3 regions of the Arthrobacter sp. EM1 genome follow, and region 2 is predicted to be linked to each of the others. Evidence: riboswitches for the same ligand, from Rfam matches in the RefSeq annotation. Region 2 holds a riboswitch; each other region holds the start of a gene.
The links. A riboswitch is a leader RNA that binds a small molecule or an ion and turns the genes downstream of it on or off. The one in region 2 is predicted to bind S-adenosylmethionine.
Positions count from the first base shown of each region.

Region 1: it holds a riboswitch for S-adenosylmethionine, as region 2 does, so the genes downstream of both, QI450_RS10905 (aminotransferase class V-fold PLP-dependent enzyme) here and QI450_RS15155 (DUF1737 domain-containing protein) in region 2, are expected to answer to the same signal.
Region 3: it holds a riboswitch for S-adenosylmethionine, as region 2 does, so the genes downstream of both, QI450_RS03750 (bifunctional o-acetylhomoserine/o-acetylserine sulfhydrylase) here and QI450_RS15155 (DUF1737 domain-containing protein) in region 2, are expected to answer to the same signal.

Region 1 is NZ_CP124836.1:2,363,177-2,366,442, reverse strand. Features, by position in the region: gene QI450_RS10905 (aminotransferase class V-fold PLP-dependent enzyme) at 1-1,421, opposite strand, end outside; SAM riboswitch class IV at 1,456-1,569, opposite strand; gene hisN (histidinol-phosphatase) at 1,676-2,488, opposite strand; gene QI450_RS10895 (ribosome small subunit-dependent GTPase A) at 2,541-3,266, opposite strand, start outside.
Region 2 is NZ_CP124836.1:3,269,262-3,272,527, reverse strand. Features, by position in the region: gene QI450_RS15165 (O-succinylhomoserine sulfhydrylase) at 1-1,067, opposite strand, end outside; gene QI450_RS15160 (rhodanese-like domain-containing protein) at 1,068-1,478, opposite strand; gene QI450_RS15155 (DUF1737 domain-containing protein) at 1,475-1,795, opposite strand; SAM riboswitch class IV at 1,809-1,923, opposite strand; gene QI450_RS15150 (ATP-grasp domain-containing protein) at 2,467-3,266, shown strand, end outside.
Region 3 is NZ_CP124836.1:856,886-860,151, forward strand. Features, by position in the region: gene QI450_RS03740 (CPBP family intramembrane glutamic endopeptidase) at 1-92, shown strand, start outside; gene QI450_RS03745 (VOC family protein) at 235-873, opposite strand; SAM riboswitch class IV at 1,090-1,205, shown strand; gene QI450_RS03750 (bifunctional o-acetylhomoserine/o-acetylserine sulfhydrylase) at 1,270-2,586, shown strand; SAM riboswitch class IV at 2,665-2,780, shown strand; gene QI450_RS03755 (homoserine O-acetyltransferase) at 2,792-3,266, shown strand, end outside.

The sequences.
Region 1 (3,266 bases), 910 kb from region 2:
GGGTAGCTGCGGGTGTCGTTGGACGGTACCCAGCGGCCTGCGTCCACCACGTAGTCCCAGCCGAGGCCGTTCCCGAGCAGCTCCCGGACTCCGGTGAGCAGCCGCTGGGCGTCATCAAGCCTGGAGCCCAAACCGAAGCTTGCCCGCAGCGACCCCGAGGGCAGGCCAAGCCGCCGGAGCAGCGGATGCGCGCAAAACCTGCCGTCGCGCAGCCCCATACCGTGCTCGGCGGACAGGTAGGCTGCCACCAGGCCCGCGTCGTAGCCTTCCACCGAGAAGTTGACGACGCCGATGGTGCCGGCGCCGGGAGGGGTCTGTGACCCGGTGCCCGCCCCCGGCCCTGCAGCCGCGTCGAAGGTACCGCTGTCGGAGAAGATCTGGTGGACCGTCACACCGTCGATCCGGGCGAGGCCTTCCACCAGGAAGGACCGGATGGCGTTCTCGTGCGCGTGCCACTGGTCCGCGTCCAGCCCGGCGATGATTTGCGCGGCCCGGGCCAGGGTGGCGGCGCCGAGCACGTTCGGGGATCCGCCCTCATGCCGGGCGGGTCCCGTGGTCCAGCTGACAGCATCGATCCGGGCGTCCTGGACGGCCCCGCCGCCCGCGAGGTGCGGGATGCCGGCGTCGAGCCAGTCGGGACGCCCGATCAGGACGCCGGCACCGAAGGGTGCGTAGAGCTTGTGCCCCGAGAAGGCGATGTAGTCGAGGTCGTCCGTGGAGACGTTGATCCGCCGGTGCGGGGCCAACTGGGCGGCGTCGACGACGATCCGGGCGCCGTAGTCGTGCGCCAGCGCTGCCAGGTCGCGGATTGGCAGGATCTCGCCGGTGACGTTGGAGGCCCCGGTCACGGCAAGCAGGCTGACGCCGCCGTGGGCGAGTTCCTGGCGGAGCAGCTCCAGGGTGGCCGCGAGGGTGGGGGCGGCAATGACGCTGCGGTGGGGTACCCGCTGCCAGGGCAGGAGGTTGGCATGGTGTTCAATGTCGAGGTAGAGCACCTCGCCGGTATGCTCGCCGTCGACGACCGGCAGGCAGCCGGCCAGCAGGTTCAGCGAATCGGTGGTGTTCCTGGTGAAGATCACCGCATCGTCCGGCCGGCCGCCAACGAAGTCGCGGACAATCCCGCGGGCGTTCTCGTAGACCGAGGTGCTGATCTGGGAGGCATAGCCGGCGCCGCGGTGGACGCTGGCGTAGAACGGCAGGATCTCGTTGAGGTAGGCCGAGACCACGGACAGCGCCGGAGCCGAGGCACCGTAGTCCAGGTTGGCGTAGCGGACATGTCCGCCCTGGATGAGAGGCGCCTGGATCTCGGCGCCGGTCACCGCGGCCAGCGGCCGGCGGGCAACGGCGAACCGCGGATCGGGATGTGCCGGACCGGTCTTGGCCTGAACCTCGGCGCCGGCAGGAATGGTGGCAGTCGTCATGGGGCCTCGCTCGAAAAGGACCCCACGCACCGGGGATCCGCGCTTGCCGGGTCCGTTCCGGACCGGCCAGGTCGTCACCCGGGGCACCCCGCCGCGAATGGAGGGTTGCCGGCCAGCAAACCGGGGTTTAGCGCTGGCACTCGTGACCTGGTTCGAGCCTAGGCCATGCCGGCTTCCGTGGAAAAGGCAGGGCAGGATTGTGAAGTCCTTTGTGACGGTCCGGTACCGAAGCTGCCGAACGGCGCCGGACGCGCTTACAGCAGGTCGTCCAGCCCGGGGTTCAGACGCTTGAGGACTTCGGAGTGCAGAATGGAGTTGGTCGCGAGGGCGTTGCCGCCGAAGGGACCGTCTTCTCCTTCGAGGGAGGTAAAGCGGCCGCCGGCCTCGGTGACGATCGGAACCAGCGCGGCCATGTCGTAGAGGTTGAGTTCGGGTTCGCAGGCGATATCAACGGCACCTTCCGCCACCAGGCAGTAGGACCAGAAGTCGCCGTAGGCGCGGGTCCGCCACACCTCTTCGGTGAGCCCCAGGAACTCGTCAAGGTTGCCGCGCTGCTTCCAACCTCCCAGGCTGGAATATGACAGCGAGGCATCCGGCAGGCTCGCGACGTTGGAGACCTTCAGCCGGGTTGCGGCCGCCAGTGAACGGCCCATGTACGCACCGGCGCCTTTTGCCGCCCACCAGCGCTTTCCCAGCGCCGGGGCACTGACAACGCCGACTACCGGCTCGCCCTCATCGACGAGGGCGATCAGCGTCGCCCAGACCGGGACGCCGCGGACGAAGTTTTTGGTCCCGTCAATCGGGTCGATGATCCAGCGGCGGGAGCCGTGGCCGGAACTGCCGAACTCCTCCCCGAGCACGGCGTCGCGGGGCCGGGACCGCGACAGCTGGCCACGGATGGCCTCCTCGGCGGATTTATCGGCGTCAGTGACCGGCGTCAGGTCCGGCTTCGTCTCGATCCGAAGGTCGAGCGCCTTGAAGCGGCTCATGGTCTGGGCATCTACGGAATCTGCCAGGACATGGGCAAGGCGCAGGTCGTCGTTGTAGCTCGAAGCGGGTTGACTCATGCTTCCAAACTACCGTCAAAGCGGGCAGGGAAGCGGTAGGCGCCGCGGTCTGCTAGGAGACGGTGCCCAGTTCCTTAACGTCCTGGGCTTCCAACCGCGGGTCTGTCCCGAGCAAACGGCGCAGTGAGGCGAGCCTGGCCGGACCGGATTCTCCTGCCTGGCCGGAGGCCACCCAGGCGTCCACGCCGCAGTTGACGGCGCTGGAATCGTGCTTGCAGCCCCGTTCGCAGTCGTCGGTGCCGGGCTCGAGGTCGGGGAAGGACCGCAGGATCCGGTCCGGGTCCACATGGGCGAGCCCGAAGGAGCGGATGCCCGGGGTGTCGATGATCCAGCTCCCCGCCGGCGCATCGTTGACTTTGAGGGCCAGCGCGGAGGATGAGGTGTGGCGGCCGCGCCCGGTCACGGCGTTGACACCGCCGGTGGCGCGTTCGGCGCCGGTCAGGGCGTTAACCATGGTGGACTTGCCGACGCCGGAATGGCCCAGCATCACGGTGACCTTCCCGTCGAGGTAGGCGCGCAGCTGTGCGACGGCGTCCTTGTCCAGCCGGGCGGAGAGCCCGTCATCGGAGCGGGCATCGATGCCCGAGGCGGCGGAGTCCGCCGTCTTGGAAATAATCACCGGGAAAGCAAGGTGCTGGTAGTTGGCGAGGAGCTCGGCAGGATCCTTGACGTCGGCTTTGGTGACAAGCAGCAGCGGATCGATCCCGGCGTCGTACGCGGCCACCAGGGCGCGGTCGATAAACCCGGTCCGCGGCTCGGGATTGGCGGCCGCCACCAC
Region 2 (3,266 bases):
GGATGGGTGATCAGCGACTTCGAATCGCCGAGGTTGTTGGAGATATCGATGATCCGCAACCCGTCCAGCAGCGCGAACGCAGCCTCCTTCGCCGAATGCCCGGCGGACGCGGCGAGCTCGAAGGTCAGCACGGTGCCGCCGGCTTTCATCTGCCGGGCGGCCAGCTGATGCTGCGGGTGGGACTGCAGCAGCGGGTACTTGACCCAGCTGACCGCGGGTTGCTCCTCAAGCCACTCGGCCAGCCGCAGCGCGGAGGCACAGGAGTGGTTCACCCGCAGGGCCATCGTCTCCAGGCCCTTGGTCAGCACCCATGCGTTGAAGGCCGAGAGCGCCGGGCCGGTATGGCGCATCAGCTGCTTGACCGGGCCCTCGATGAAATCCTTGGTGCCCAGGATCGCGCCGCCAAGGACGCGGCCCTGGCCGTCGATGTGCTTGGTGCCGGAGTAGACGATCACGTCCGCGCCGAGCTCCCCGCAGCGCTGCAGCAGGGGAGTGGCAAAGACATTATCGACGACGACCGTCGCCCCGGCCGCGTGCGCCAGTTCGCTCACGGCCGCGATATCCACGATTTCCTGCATTGGGTTCGAGGGCGACTCGAAGAAGACAGCAGTGGTGGGTTTGGCGAGCGCCTCGCGCCACTGCACCAGGTCCGGGCCGTCAACGAAGACCGTCTCGACGCCCCAGCGGGGCAGGATCTCGTTCAGGATCACGAAGCATGAGCCGAACAGCGATCGGGCCGCCACCACCCTGTCGCCGGCGGCCAACAGGGCACCCAGGGCAGTAAAGACAGCGGACATGCCCGACGCCGTGGCAAAGCAGGCCTCGGTGCCTTCGAGCAGCCGGAGCCGCTCCTGGAACGTCGCCACAGAGGGATTGCCGTAGCGGGAGTAGACGAAACGCTCGTCGTGGCCGGCGAAGGCGCGTTCCGCGGCGGCCGCCGATTCGTAGACGAAGCCGGAGTTCAGGAAGATCGGTTCTGACGTCTCCTGAAATCCGGTGCGGTCGAGTCCGCCGCGGACGGCCTGGGTGTCGGCGCTCCAGCCGGCGGCAGCAGGGTTGAATGTCACTTAGTGTCTTCCGAGGTTGGTGGGGAGGCCGCGGTTTTTCCAGCCGTTGACAGTGCGTTGGCCCTCGCCGTCCGGTTCGCCCTCAAAGCCCTCAAGGATGTTAAAGGACGTAAAACCGGCCTCGGTGGCCACGATTGCGGCCGCGACGGAGCGCGCGCCCGAGCGGCAAAGGAACAACAATTCGGTGCCGCCGGCTTCGGGGGCCTGTTGTCTCAGTTGCGCCAAAAACTGTGAATTGGGGATACCGCCGGCGAGGCTCCACTGGATGAAGAGCGGATCATTCTCCGTCGCCTTGGTGTCCGGAATTCCGGCGCTGGCCCATTCACCCTCGGTGCGGACGTCCACCAGGATGGCGCCGTCCCCGAGCTTGGACCAGGCCTCCTGCGGGCTGAGGTCCCCGGCGTAGCTCACGCGTGGCCCCCGCCGTCGAAGTCGAGATGGTCCACGGCGCTGGCGACGGCCGCATCGGCGTTGGCGATCGCCGCCGGCAGCACAAGGGCCTGGGCCACGACGACGTTGCTGCCGTTGAACGTGACAGCCGGGCCGCCGTGGAGAACGTAGCCCTCGGTGAGGGCGGCCGATACACGCTCGCAGAAGGCGCGGTCATCGGCTCCGGTGAACAGACGGTACAGCAGTTTCTGCTCGGCGGCACCGGCGACTGCGGGGGACGGGGCCGGGGCTTTGTTCGCTGCTGTCCGGGGGACAGCAGCGGTGGACGCGTCAGGCATGACGGATCTCCTTCTTTCACGCTTGCAGCTCGAATGGTCGATATGCCGAGTACTCACCTGAGGCACCCCGCCGCGAAAGGGAGGGTTGCCGACCGGCCAGTCAGGGCTTGGCGCCGGTTCTCATTACTCCCAAAGAACGTAACACCTGCGACGCCGGACCGCACGGCGGCGGCCGTCATGTTAAGGAGCGGGGTGGAAACGGAGGTTTGTTCAAAAGCCATTCGCCAGCGTTCATGCCAGCGTCCCCATCCACGTACTCGGGGGATTGCACACAGGTACAAACCCCCGGGGCCTCGAATTCGAACCGGGGAGGCTTTCGGGTAGTTCCTACTCGGGACTTTTGGTAGTCGGCGCGACTTTACTGAAGGACCAGCTGCAAGGACGTCACCAGGCCCTAAAACGCCATCCGAGGATCGCTCAGTTTTGCGGCCGGCTCTGATGATCCAGCCAGTTAGGCCGGTGCGGCGCCGTCGACTGCCGGGCCTTTAACAAGGGAAGGGGATTGCCATGGCCGCGATATATGTTCTACTCATTATTCTCCTGAGCACGGCCTTCGCCGCTGTTATCAGCACGCCCGGTCGCCAGGTAACGGAAGGGTTGATTCCGAACCGGCCCTCCGGTCCGGATGCCCGCGGCGATGGCCGGGGCCGGGCTGCCAGGACGGCACAGCGGTGAGGCCGCGCGTATTGGTCACCGGCGCCTGCGGCCCTGCGGGCAAGGCCATCGCGGCCCAACTGAAAGCGCGCGGCATTCCTGTCTTCGGGACGGATATCCGCGAGCTGCCGGACGGGGCAGGATTCACGGTGCTCCCCGTCCCGCACGCGACGGACGCGGAACGGGTATCAACACTTCGGCGACTGGTTAGCCAGGAAGGCATCAATCTGGTCATTCCCACGGTCAGCGAGGAACTGCCGCAGCTCGCCGCGTTCCGGGCGGCGTTCGGAGCGGACGTGCGTGTGATGATCGGCGATCCGGGCCCGGTGGCGCTGGCCCATGACAAGCTCTTTACGGCCTGGCAACTACATGCAGCGGGCGTTCCCGTGCCCCGGTTCGGTGTGCCCAGCGACTTCGCCGATGCGGACGCTGCAATGGCCGCCCTGGGCGGACCGGTCGTCGTCACACCCCGGGCGTCCCGAGGCGGCCGGGGCGTGACAGTCGTCGATGGCGGCACGGAAATGGACTGGCAGCGCCTGCCGGACAGCCACATCGTCCAGGAATTCATCCCCGGAAACGAGTACCGGCCCATGGTTTTCGGCACACCGGCGCACAACGGTGCCGCGCCGTTTGTGGTTGTTGTGGCGAAGGTTGGGCCGGCGGACCGCATCCTTGGCAACGCCGTGACCACTCGCCGGGCCGAGGCGGGCGAAGCGATCGACGTGGGCAACGTGGCGATGGCTGCGGTCCGCGCGCTGGGCCTCACGGGGCCTGTGGAGGTGGACGTTCGTCGACGCGCCGACGGGACACCCGTGGT
Region 3 (3,266 bases), 1.5 Mb from region 2:
GCGTGATGCCGCTGGTGATCGCCCACGCGCTGCTGGACACCGTGGCCTTCGTCGGCTTCAGCCTCTTTGGCAAGGCCATCGGCCTGGGCTGAGCCGCCGGAGGGGTTCTGCGCGGAGGGGATCTGCGGGGCACGGCTGCGGCGGCCCATACGTGCTTTAAGAAATTCGGCCACCATCGGTGGGTGACGTCGTTGACACCCGCTGATGGCGGCCGAAGTGCGGGGCGGTGAAGCCTCAGATCGTGACGGCTCCGGACGCCGTCTCAAACGTGACGGAGAGGATGCCGGGTGTCCCGCGCGGAGCAATCCAGTGCACGGCCACGTCTTCGAGCGGCTTCTCCACCGGGACGCCGAGCCATTCGGTGACGCGCTCGGCCGAACCGGCAATCGTGAGGGCGGACATTTTGACGTTGCCCTCGTAGGCCTTCGACGGGTGGAGTTCCGGATCGCCTTCCCATTTGAGCATGTACGGGACCTGGGGATCGGCGATGAGCCCAAGGATGCCAATCTGCTTCCAGACCAGCTCCCGGCCGTCCGGGAACTTGCGGTTGCCGTTGACGGCGGCGCGGCCGAGCCGGACTTCGAACGGGGCGAGGTCGTCGACCTCCACACACCAGCCCATCCAGCCGCCGCCGGCTTCGGAGCGGGCGCGGACGGCCTGGCCGAAGGGGGCCTTGTCGGAGGCCGGGTGGTTCAGGACCTCCACCACCTCGAGGTACTTGTGTCCCGCTAGCGGGATGATCATGTTGCGGGTCCCGAATCGGGGGTGTACTCCGCCCTTCACGGCTTCCACGCCGAGGGCAGACGCAATTCGTTCGGTGGTGGCAGCGAGGCCATCTTGTTCACAGGCGTAAGAGACGTGATCCATGCGCATGCCATCATCTTGGCACTTTGTGATGCGCCTCTCAGCTTAGGGTACCCTTACTGGCAGTTGGGGTCGGATCCGGACTGTTCCGGCCACACTCTCGGCAGCACACTTGGCAGCACACGTGGCCGCATTGGCATGGCATCAGCAGCGCCGCGGCCGGGCCAGCTTCATCTTTGTCACAAAGCTATCCACCGCCTGCAACCGGTTCCTAGACTGGGGTGAGGTCATGAGTGCCAGCGCACAGCCCCGGCTCGCTGGCCGGCAACCCTCGTATCGCGGTGGGGTGCCCCGGGTGAGGACCTGGCCGTCCGGCGCCCGCCGGGAGGCAAGCGCGGCGCCAGCACGGGCCCGGGCCACGGTGCCCAGGGTCAGGCTGTGCCCGCTCCCCTAAGGAGTGTCCCGATGTCCAGTGCCTGGTCCTTCGAAACCCGTCAGATCCATGCCGGCCAGGAGCCCGACAGCGCCACCGGCGCCCGCTCGCTGCCGATTTACCAGACGACGTCGTTTGTGTTCCCCAGCGCCGAGAGTGCCGCGAACCGCTTTGCCCTGGCGGAGCTGGCCCCCATTTACACCAGGATCGGCAACCCTACCCAGGATGCCGTGGAGCAGCGGGTTGCCAGCCTGGAAGGCGGACTCGCGGCTCTGCTGCTGAGCTCCGGACAGGCGGCGGAGACCCTGGCCATCCTGAATGTCGCAGAAGCCGGAGACCACGTGGTGGCAAGTCCCAGCCTTTACGGCGGTACTTACAACCTGCTGGCGCACACACTGAAGAAGTTTGGCATTTCCGTGACCTTCGTGGCGGACCCGGACAACCTGGCGCAGTGGCGTGACGCCGTGCAGCCCAATACCAAACTCTTTTTTGGCGAAGTGGTCTCCAACCCGCGCCAGGACGTGCTGGATCTTGAGGGCATCTCCCAGGTGGCCCACGCGGCCGGTGTCCCGCTGATCGTAGACAACACCCTCGCCACGCCGTACCTTATCCGGCCGATTGAGTGGGGTGCGGACATTGTGGTGCATTCGGCCACCAAGTACCTTGGCGGCCATGGAACCGCGATCGCCGGCGTGATTGTGGACTCGGGCAATTTCGACTTCGGCAAGGACCCGGAACGGTTCCCCGGCTTCAACACCCCGGATCCCAGCTACAACGGGCTGGTCTACGCCCGGGACCTCGGCGCGGACGGTGCGCTCGGCGCGAACCTCTCCTATATCCTCAAGGCGCGTGTGCAGTTGTTGCGCGACCTGGGCTCTGCGGTGTCCCCGTTCAACGCCTTCCTTATCGCCCAAGGCATCGAAACCCTGAGCCTGCGGATGGAGCGGCACGTTGCCAACGCCGGCCGGGTCGCCGAATGGCTGGAGGCCAGGGACGACGTCGAATCCGTCGCCTATGCCGGCCTGCCGTCCAGCCCTTGGTTCGAGCGCGGCCGCAAGTACGGACCGAAGGGGACCGGCGCCGTTGTGTCCTTTAACATCGCCGGCGGAGCCGAGGCCGGCAAGAGCTTTGTGGACGCGCTGGAATTGCACTCGCACGTCGCCAATATCGGCGATGTGCGCTCCCTGGTCATTCACCCGGCCTCGACCACACACAGCCAACTCTCGCCGGAGCAGCAGGTCGTCGCCGGGGTGAACCCCGGCCTGGTGCGGCTCTCCGTGGGCCTGGAGCACATCGATGACATCCTCGCCGACCTGGATGCCGGTTTCCGCGCCGCCAAGACCGTCTGACCAACCGTTCCCCGGGGGAAGTCACACGGGCGTCACATTCTTCGCCACCGGGCGCCGGCATTTCGTACACTCAGGGGAGGTCATGAGTGCCAGCGACAGCCCCGGCTTGCTGGCCGGCAACCCTCCATTTGCGGCGGGGTGCCCCGGGTGAAGACCTGGCCTGCCGGTGAGCTGCCGGCGGGCAAGCGCGAAGTTAGGTCCTCACATGACGATTGCCGCCACCCGCCAGGGTGAATCCGCAAGCAAGACCTCCCATCCCCATGCCCCGGACCCCGGCGGCAGCGTCGCCGCGGACGGCGCGGCTGTGCCGGACGGAACCGTCCGGCACCTCCGGATCGGTGACCTGGTGCTCGAATCCGGTGCCCGGCTGCCTGACGCCACCCTCGGCTACGAAACATGGGGGACCCTCAACGCTGAACGCTCCAATGCCGTGCTGATCGAGCACGCGTTGACGGGGGACACCCACGTCACGCGAGGCGCCAGTGCGGAACCGGGCTGGTGGGAGCAGCTCGCGGGCCCGGGCGCCCCGGTGGACACGGGGAAGTACTTCGTCGTCTCGATCAATATCCTGGGCGGCTGCTACGGCTCCACCGGACCCTCATCGACGGCACCCGACGGGAAGCCCTGGGGCTCACGGTTCCCGCTGGTCACGCTGCGCGATACCACCGACGCCGAGGCCC